3 regions of the Streptomyces sp. NPDC090119 genome follow, and region 1 is predicted to be linked to each of the others. Evidence: riboswitches for the same ligand, from Rfam matches in the RefSeq annotation. Region 1 holds a riboswitch; each other region holds the start of a gene.
What was found. Region 1 has a riboswitch for thiamine pyrophosphate ahead of ACIPPM_RS12735 (thiamine ABC transporter substrate binding subunit). Riboswitches for the same ligand answer to the same signal wherever they lie in the genome.
Positions count from the first base shown of each region.

Region 2: linked by a shared signal. The riboswitch ahead of thiC (phosphomethylpyrimidine synthase ThiC) and the one ahead of ACIPPM_RS12735 (thiamine ABC transporter substrate binding subunit) in region 1 are both predicted to bind thiamine pyrophosphate.
Region 3: linked by a shared signal. The riboswitch ahead of thiO (glycine oxidase ThiO) and the one ahead of ACIPPM_RS12735 (thiamine ABC transporter substrate binding subunit) in region 1 are both predicted to bind thiamine pyrophosphate.

Region 1 covers NZ_JBIVDK010000003.1:19,001-22,269, forward strand. Annotated here, with positions in the region: gene ACIPPM_RS12730 (ABC transporter permease) at 1-876, opposite strand, end outside; gene ACIPPM_RS12735 (thiamine ABC transporter substrate binding subunit) at 954-2,027, opposite strand; TPP riboswitch at 2,109-2,216, opposite strand; gene rlmN (23S rRNA (adenine(2503)-C(2))-methyltransferase RlmN) at 2,274-3,269, opposite strand, start outside.
Region 2 covers NZ_JBIVDK010000005.1:512,878-516,146, forward strand. Annotated here, with positions in the region: gene ACIPPM_RS23870 (YibE/F family protein) at 1-1,376, opposite strand, end outside; TPP riboswitch at 1,448-1,620, shown strand; gene thiC (phosphomethylpyrimidine synthase ThiC) at 1,613-3,269, shown strand, end outside.
Region 3 covers NZ_JBIVDK010000002.1:303,603-306,871, forward strand. Annotated here, with positions in the region: gene ACIPPM_RS08730 (NAD(P)/FAD-dependent oxidoreductase) at 1-984, opposite strand, end outside; TPP riboswitch at 1,179-1,291, shown strand; gene thiO (glycine oxidase ThiO) at 1,288-2,472, shown strand; gene thiS (sulfur carrier protein ThiS) at 2,469-2,669, shown strand; partial or broken gene ACIPPM_RS08745 (thiazole synthase) at 2,672-3,269, shown strand, end outside.

The DNA.
Region 1 (3,269 bases):
CGGCAGCACCAGCAGGACCGCGATGGTGGCGAGGACCCCGCCGAGCAGCGTCCACTGTCCGGCGCCGCGCGGGCGGCGGGCGGTGCCGGAGGCGTCGACCAGGCGCAGCGCGGTCTCCCGGCGCCGTACCGTCCAGGCGTGCACGGCGAGGATCGCGCCGACCGCGGCGAACTGCACCAGGGTGAGGACGGCGGCCGTGGTCAGGTCGAAGACCTCGGAGGTCTGCCGGTAGATCTCCACCTCCAGGGTGGAGAAGGTGGGCCCGCCGAGGATCTGGACCACGCCGAAGGAGGTGAAGGTGAACAGGAACACCATCAGCGCGGCGGCGGCCACGGCGGGCGCCAGCGCGGGCAGGGTGACCTGGCGCCAGGCGCGCAGCGGGGAGGCGCCGAGCATCCGGGCGGCCTCCTCCTGCCGGGGGTCGAGCTGGCCCCACAGCCCGCCGACGGTGCGCACGACGACGGCGTAGTTGAAGAAGACGTGCGCGATGAGGATCGCCCACACCGTGGTGTCCAGCCGTACGCCCCACAGTTCGTCCAGCAGCCCGCCGTGGCCGACCAGGGCGAGGAACGCGGTGCCGACGACCACCGTGGGCAGCACGAACGGCACCGTGACCACGGCCCGCAGCACCTGTTTGCCGGGGAACTCCAGCCGGGCGAAGACCCAGGCGGCGGGCAACGCGATCAGCAGGGTGAGCGCGGTGGAGGCGAGCGCCTGCCAGGTGGTGAACCAGAGCACGTGCCGGATGTCGGAGCGGCCCAGCACCTCGGCGAACCGTCCGAGATGCCAGCTGCCGTCGGCCTTGAGCCCGCGCGCCGTGATGGCGGCTACGGGCCAGGCGAAGAACAGCGCGAAGAAGGCGACGGGCAGGGCCATCAGCCCCAGCCGCGCCACGCTCCCGCGGCCGCGCCGTCCGGCTGCTTCCGCCGCTCCGGCTGCTCCGGCCGCTTCAGCTACTTCAGTACGAGAGACGTCCACGAGCTGACCCACTGGTCGCGGTTGGCGGCGATCTTCTTGGGCGCCATGGTCTGCGGGTCCTTGACGGCGGGCCCGTACTCGGTGAACTCGGCGGGGACCTTCGCGTCCTTGATCACCGGGTACACGAACATGTTCAGCGGCATGTCCTGCTGGAACTGCTTGGAGAGCAGGAAGTCGAGGAACGCCTTGCCGCCCTCGGGGTTCTTCGCGTGGTCCAGCAGCCCGGCGAACTCGACCTGCCGGAAGCAGGTGCCCTCGGAGACACCGGTGGGGGCGGTCTTCGGCTTCTGCTTGGCGTAGATCACCTCGGCGGGCGGCGAGGAGGCGTACGACACGACGAGCGGCCGGTCACCGCCCGCCTTCCTGCCCTCGGAGGAGCCGGAGAACTCCTGGTAGTACGCCTGCTCCCAGCCGTCGACGACCTTGACGCCGTTGGCCTTGAGCTTCTTCCAGTACCCCTCCCAGCCCTTGTCGCCGTAACTCGCGGCGCTGCCGAGCAGGAAGCCGAGGCCGGGCGAGGAGGTGGCGGCGTTCTCGGTGACCAGCAGATTCTTGTACTTGGGGTCCGCGAGGTCGGCGAAGGTGCGCGGCGGCTTCAGCTTGTGCTCGGTGAAGTACGCCTTGTCGTAGTTGACGCAGATGTCGCCGTGGTCGACCGGCGTGACCCGGTGCTTCGCCGCGTCGAGCTGGAAGGCGGGGTCGACCTGGCCGAGGCCCTTGGCGGCGTACGGCTGGAAGAGGCCGTTGTCGAGGGCGCGGGAGAGCAGGGTGTTGTCGATGCCGAAGAAGACGTCGCCCTGGGGGTTGTCCTTGGTGAGGACCGCCTTGTTGACGGCCTGCCCGGCGTCGCCGTCCTTGAGGACGCGCACCCGGTAGCCGGACTGCTTCTCGAAGTCCGCGATCACGTTCTTGGACGCGGCCCACGAGTCGTGGCTGACAAGGGTCACGGTCTTGGTGTCCGCGGCCCCCTTGGTGTCGGTGGACCCGCACGCGGAGAGCGTGAGCAGGCCGAGGCCGACCGCCGCGGCCACGAAGGTCTTGGTGTGCACTGGTGGTCCTCCTGGGGTGGGCCAGGAAGAGACGCGGCCCTGCCCTTGACTCCACGCGGGAGTCCGGGCAGGGCACAACAGCTTGAGTGATGACCGAACTTCCTACCCAGAATGACCTGGGCGAGGTTCAGAGGGTCTGCGGCCTGGTTGCCGCACTCTCAGCGCTGTGGCGCTCCCCTGTCGGAATATGCAGATGTATGACCGTACGAACGTGTACGGGTATGACGTTGTACTGACCGGCCCAGGTTACCGCTCGGTGGCCGCGAGCTGACCACACGCCCCGTCGATCTCCTGACCGCGGGTGTCCCGGACGGTCACCGGCACGCCGTGCGCGGCGATGGCCGCCACGAACGCCTTCTCGTCCTCGGGACGGGAGGCGGTCCACTTGGAGCCGGGGGTGGGGTTGAGCGGGATCAGGTTGACGTGCACGGGCTTGCCCTTGAGCAGCCGGCCGAGCCGGTCACCGCGCCACGCCTGGTCGTTGATGTCCCGGATCAGCGCGTACTCGATGGACAGCCGACGCCCGGACTTCTCCGCGTACTCGAACCCGGCGTCCAGCACCTCGCGCACCTTCCACCGCGTGTTCACGGGAACGAGGGTGTCGCGCAGCTCGTCGTCGGGGGCGTGCAGCGAGATCGCCAGCCGGCACTTGAAGCCCTCGTCGGCGAAGCGGTGGATGGCGGGGACGAGGCCGACGGTCGACACGGTGATGCCGCGCTGAGACAGGCCGAGGCCGTCCGGGGCGGGGTCGGTGAGCGCCCGGATGGAGCCGACGACGCGCTTGTAGTTCGCGAGCGGCTCGCCCATCCCCATGAAGACGATGTTGGACAGCCGGGCCGGACCGCCGGGCACTTCCCCGTCCCGGAGCGCCCGCATGCCGTCCACGATCTGGTGCACGATCTCGGCGGTGGACAGGTTCCGGTCGAGACCGGCCTGGCCCGTGGCACAGAACGGGCAGTTCATCCCGCACCCGGCCTGCGAGCTGATGCACATGGTGACCCGGTCCGGGTACCGCATCAGCACGGACTCGACGAGGGTGCCGTCGAACAGCCGCCAGAGCGTCTTGCGGGTGGTGCCCTGGTCCGTGGCCAGATGCCGGACCACCGACATCAGCTCAGGGAACAGCGCCTCCCGCAGCTTCTCCCGCGAACCGGCCGGGATGTCCGTCCACTGCTCGGGGTCGTGCGTGTACCGCGCGAAGTAGTGCTGCGAGAGCTGCTTGGCACGGAACGGCTTCTCGCC
Region 2 (3,269 bases), on a different contig from region 1:
AGGGCGGCGAGCGCGGTGGTGACCGGAACCGAGGCGACCAGACCGATCGAGCCGACCAGCGTCCGCACGATCTCCTCCGCGACCAGCTCGCTGGTGGCCACGGTGCCCACCCCGCTCTGCGCGATGGAGAACAGCAGGAGCAGGGGCAGCGCGGCGCCCGCGTAGGCGAGGACGAGGGTGTTGACGACGGAGGCGATGTGGTCGCGGCCGATGCGGATGCCCGCCCGGTACAGCCCCCGCCAGCCCATCGAGGGGTTGGCCTCGTGCAGCTCCCACACTGCCGAGGTCTGGGTGACCGTCACATCGTCCAGCACGCCCAGCGAGCCGATGATGACGCCCGCGAGCAGCAGGCCGCTCATGTCGATGGACGGGTAGAGACCGTGGATCAGGCCGGTGTTGTCGTCCGTGTTGCCGGTGAGCGCGGCCCAGCCGATGAACTGCGAGCCGAGCAGACCGATCAGCAGCAGGGAGACGAGGGTGCCCAGCACCGCGACGGAGGTCCGCGCGGACAGGCCATGGCACATGTACAGCGCGATGAGCATGATCGCGCTCGACCCGACCACGCCCACCAGCAGCGGATTCGAGCCCTGGAGTATCGCGGGCAGGATGAACAGGGTGAGCACCATGAAGCTCACCGCCAGGGCCACCAGTGCCATGACGCCGCGCAGTCGGCCCACCACCACGACGGCGACCGCGAAGATCCCGGCGAGCAGGGCCATGGGGAACTTGCGGTCCAGGTCGGTGACCGCGTACTGGAGTTCCCTCGGCGCCTTGGGCTCGTAGGCGACCACGACCTTGTCGCCCTGGTGCAACTGCCGGGTCTGGTCGGGCTGCACCAGCTCGGTGAAGGTGCGTCCCTGGTCCTTGCCGGTGTCGACCCGGACCGTCGCCTTCTTGCAGGGGCCCTTCTTGTCCTCCTGGGCGGCCGGACCCGCGCCCGTGGCCGAGGGATCACCGGCCGGGGCTCCCCCGCCCACCCCGCCGACCTGGCAGCTCACCGAGGTGACCTGGGTGACCGTGGCCTGCTGGGTCTGGCGGTCGAAGCCGACCCCGGAGCGCTGGTGCGGGGGCGCGCCTCCGGGCCAGAGCACCACCAGACCCACGACGACGGCCGCGCTGAACGGGATCAGGATGGCCGCGATGACCTTGCGCAGATGTCTGGAGACCGGCGCGGCGGGGCCATGGCTGTGCGAGTGCCCGTGCCCGTGCCCGTGGCCATGCCCGCCATGACTCCCATGACCGCCGTGACCCCCGTGCCCGCCATGGCCGTCTCCGGGACCGGACCCGTGCCCGCTCCCGTCGCCGGGGCCTGGTCCGGAGCCCGGCCGGTGGGGTGGGCCGGGAGGAGGGTAGGGAGGCTGCTGCGTCGTGGTCACGGCCCGATCATTGCAAGAACGGGGGAGGCCCACTGTTCATCCCGTCACAGAGGGCGCTAGCGTGGAGGCACCTTTGCACACGCGGGAGCTCGGAGCACCGGGCTGAGAGGGCGCTGACCTCCGTCGTTGCGATGTTTCACGTGGAACATGGTTCCCCGAGGACATCTGCGGACGGAAATCGCTGCGTCGACCGCCGAACCTGTTACCGGGTAATGCCGGCGTAGGGAGTAGGTCTCATGACCAACAAGGACGCACGCACGCCTGCCTCCGCGCAGACCACGACGACCAGTTCGTCGGGCGAGGAGGCCGGGAAGTCCATCGGCTGGCACAAGGCGTATGTCGCGGGCTCGCGCCCCGATCTGCGGGTGCCGGTCCGTCAGGTGCACCTCACCAACGGGCGGTCGGTCACGCTGTACGACACCTCCGGCCCGTACACCGATCCGGAAGCCGACACCGATGTCCGCCGGGGGCTGGCCCCGCTGCGGGAGAACTGGATCGTCGCCCGTGGCGACACCGAGGAGTACGCGGGCCGTCCCGTCCGGCCGGAGGACGACGGGATCAAGCACACCTCGCCGCGCGGCGGGCTGCGCAATCTGGACGCGGTCTTCCCCGGGAGGCCCCGCCAGCCCCGGCGTGGCCGGACGGGCCGGGCGGTCACCCAGCTCGCCTATGCCCGCCAGGGGGAGATCACGCCCGAGATGGAGTTCGTGGCGCTCCGGGAGAACGTCGCCCCCGAGGTGGTCCGCGAGGAGATCGCGGCGGGCCGGGCCGTGCTGCCCGCCAATGTGAACCATCCGGAGATCGAGCCGATGATCATCGGCAAGCGGTTCCTGGTGAAGGTCAACGCCAACATCGGCAACTCGGCGGTCACTTCCTCGATCGAGGAGGAGGTGGAGAAGATGACCTGGGCGACCCGCTGGGGCGCCGACACGGTCATGGACCTCTCCACCGGCCGCAACATCCACACCACCCGCGAGTGGGTGCTGCGCAACTCCCCCGTGCCCATCGGCACGGTGCCGCTCTACCAGGCCCTGGAGAAGGTCGACGGCCGGGCCGAGGAGCTGACCTGGGAGGTCTACAAGGACACGGTGATCGAGCAGGCCGAACAGGGCGTGGACTACATGACGGTGCACGCGGGTGTGCGACTGCCGTACGTCCCGCTGACGGCGAACCGGAAGACCGGCATCGTCTCGCGCGGTGGCTCGATCATGGCGGCCTGGTGCCTGGCGCACCACAAGGAGTCGTTCCTGTACGAGCACTTCGAGGAGCTCTGCGAGATCCTCGCGGCCTACGACGTCACCTACTCGCTCGGCGACGGTCTGCGGCCCGGTTCGATCGCTGACGCCAATGACGAGGCGCAGTTCGCGGAGCTGCGCACGCTCGGGGAACTCAACCGGATCGCCCGGCGCTTCGACGTGCAGACGATGATCGAGGGCCCCGGGCATGTCCCGATGCACAAGATCAAGGAGAACATCGACCTCCAGCAGGAGATCTGCGACGAGGCCCCGTTCTACACACTCGGCCCGCTGACCACCGACGTCGCGCCCGCGTACGACCACATCACCTCGGGTATCGGTGCCGCGATGATCGCCTGGTGGGGCACGGCGATGCTCTGCTACGTCACGCCCAAGGAGCACCTGGGCCTGCCGAACCGGGACGACGTCAAGACCGGCGTCATCACCTACAAGATCGCCGCCCACGCGGCCGACCTGGCCAAGGGGCACCCCGGCGCCCAGGAGTGGGACGACGCGCTCTCGGACGCCCGCTTCGAGTTCCGGTGGGAGGACCAGTTCAACCTCGCCCTGGACCCGGACACGGCACGGGAGTTCCACGACGAGACGCTGCCCGCCGAGCCCGCGAAGACGGCCCACTTCTGCTCCATGTGCGGGCCGA
Region 3 (3,269 bases), on a different contig from region 1:
GGCGGCCGCGTGGTGGCCCGCGTACTGCACGAACCGCCCGAACTGCTCGGACCAGAAGTACGGCACCGGGTCGTAGGGCGCCGCCTCCTCGCCCAGGATGTCGGCGGCGACCGTACGGGGGCCCTGGAGGGCGTTGTCCCAGTGGTGGACGAGCAGCCGCTCGGCGTAGCGGGCCGAGGGGAAGGAGGTGCAGTCGCCGACCGCGTACACGTCCGCGGCGGAGGTGCGCAGCCGGTCGTCGGCCAGGACGTCGCCGTGCGGGCCGAGGGCGATGCCCGAGCCCGCCAGCCAGGCGGTGGCGGGGTGGGCGCCGATGCCGACCACGACGGCGTCGGAGGGCAGCCGGGCGCCGTCGTCCAGCACGACCGCGCCGGGTTCGACGGCGGCCACGCGGACGCCGGTGCGCAGGGAGACGCCGCCGTCGGCGTACCAGGCGGCCATCGGGGCGGCGACCTCGGCGGGCAGGGCACCGGCCAGCGGGCGGTCGGCGGCCTCGACGACGGTCACCGCGCAGCCCGCCTCCCGGGCGGCGGTGGCGAACTCGGCGCCGATCCAGCCCGCGCCGACCACCACCACGTCGTGCCGCGCGGCCAGCACCGGGCGCAGCCGCTCGGCGTCGTCCAGGGTGCGCAGCAGATGCACACCGGGCGTCTCGTCGGTGCCGGGCAGCCGGACGGGTACGGCGCCGGTGGCGAGGACCAGCACGTCGTACGGGACGGGACCGGCGGCGGTGTCCAGTTCGTGGTCGGCGGGGCGGACGCCGAGCGCCTCGCAGCCGAGCCGGAGGTCGATGTCGAGCGAGGCGAAGTCCACGTCGAAGGCGGAACCCTCGGCGGTGCCCAGCAGGATGGCCTTGGACAGCGGGGGCCGGTCGTAGGGCTGGTGCGGCTCGGCGCCGATCAGGGTGACGGGCCCGGTGAAGCCCTGTTCGCGCAGGGCGACGGCGGTCTGCACCCCGGCCATGCCCGCCCCGACGACGACCACGCGCCGTTCCTGCCCCGCGGCCTCCGGAGATCTCTGCTCAGTCACATGGTCACCTTAGGTCACTGACTCATCGTCAGTCAGTGCGCGTCGCACCGACCTCTTCACCCACGCTGATGCCCCCGCCCGGCCGTCGTACCGGAGGGGCCGGTGCTCCCTTACGGCTGAGCTGGGCGGGCGGCTAGGCTGGCCACCGTAACTGCACTCGCGGGAGCCCGGACGCACCGGGCTGAGAGGGAGGCTGGCGGCCTCCGACCGTACGAACCTGATCCGGGTCATGCCGGCGAAGGGAGGGGCGAGACGCCCATGCCGTCACGTACGTCCGAACGACCCGGTGCCCCGGACGTCCTCGTCGTCGGGGGCGGGATCATCGGCCTGGTCACCGCCTGGCGCGCGGCCGGGCGGGGACTCACCGCGGCCGTGGTGGACCCCGATCCCGGTGGCGGGGCCGCGCGGGTCGCGGCCGGGATGCTGGCCGCGGTCACCGAGCTGCACCACGGCGAGGAGGGGCTGCTCGCCCTCAACCTGGCCTCCGCGCACCGCTATCCCGACTTCGCCGCCGAGCTGGCCGAGGCCACCGGTCACGATCTGGGCTACCGCCGCTCGGGCACCCTGGCCGTCGCCTTCGACACCGACGACCGCGCCCAGCTCCGTGAGGTGCACGAGCTGCAGCTCCGCTGCGGACTGGACTCGGAGTGGCTGTCCGGGCGGGAGTGCAGGCGGTTGGAGCCGATGCTGGCGCCCGGTGTGCGGGGCGGGCTGCGGGCCGACGGGGACCATCAGATCGACCCCCGGCGGCTGGCGGCCGCGCTGCTGACCGCGTGCGAGCGAGCCGGGGTGGTCCTCCATCGCTCCTGGGCCGCGCGGCTCGACACGACAGGGGACCGGGCCACCGGGGTCACCACGGCGGACGGCACCGCGCTGGCCGGCGGGCAGGTGGTGCTGGCGGGCGGCAGCCTGAGCGGGCGGCTGGAGGGGGTGCCGGAGGCGCTCGTACCGCCGGTGCGCCCGGTGAAGGGGCAGGTGCTGCGGCTGACGGTGCCACCCCGGTACCGGCCGTTCCTCAGCCGTACCGTGCGGGCCGTGGTGCGTGGCGGGCCGGTGTACCTGGTGCCGCGCGAGAACGGCGAGCTGGTGATCGGCGCGACCAGCGAGGAGCTGGGGTACGACACCACGGTCACCGCGGGCGGGGTGTACGAGCTGCTGCGCGACGCCCATGAGCTGGTGCCCGGCATCACCGAGCTGCCGCTCACCGAGACCCTGGCCGGACTGCGCCCCGGCTCCCCCGACAACGCCCCGCTGCTCGGCCCCTCGGGCCTGGACGGCCTGCTGCTGGCCACCGGGCACTTCCGCAATGGCGTGCTGCTCACGCCCGTCACCGGGGACGTCATGGCCGACGTGCTGTGCGGCGCGGGGCTGCCCGAGGTGGCCCGCCCGTTCTCGCCGCACCGGTTCGCCGCCCCCTCCCCCACCCTGGAGCACTCCGCATGAACATCTCCGTCAACGGCGAGCGCCGCGAGGTGGCGCCGGGCACCGCCCTGGACGCGGTCGTACGCGTCCTCACCCCGGCGCCCTCCGGGGTGGCCGCCGCCGTGAACGAGACCGTGGTCCCGCGCACCCGGTGGGCCGAGACCGGCCTCGCCGAGGGCGACCGGGTCGAGGTCCTCACCGCCGTGCAGGGAGGCTGACCGTGACTACCGGAACCACCGAACCCCTGGTCCTCGGCGACCTGACGCTGGACTCCCGGCTGATCATGGGCACCGGCGGCGCCCCCAGCCTGGACGTGCTGGAGCGCTCGCTGGTCGCGTCCGGCACCGAGCTGACCACGGTGGCGATGCGCCGCGTCGACCCCGGCGCGCACGGCTCGGTGCTGTCGGTGCTGGAGAAGCTGGGCATCCGCGTACTGCCCAACACCGCGGGCTGCTTCACCGCCGGGGAGGCGGTGCTGACCGCCCGGCTGGCCCGCGAGGCGCTCGGCACCGACCTGGTGAAGCTGGAGGTGGTGGCCGACGAGCGGACGCTGCTCCCCGACCCGGTGGAGACGCTGGACGCGGCCGAGACCCTGGTGGACGACGGCTTCACCGTGCTGCCGTACACCAACGACGACCCGGTGCTGGCCCGCAGGCTCCAGGACGTGGGGTGCGCGGCCGTGATGCCGCTGGGCTCCCCGATCGGCTCCGGGCTCGGCATCCGCAACCCGCACAACTTCGAGCTGATCATGGAGCAGTCGTACGTCCCGGTGATCCTGGACGCGGGTGCCGGTACGGCGTCCGACGTGGCGCTGGCGA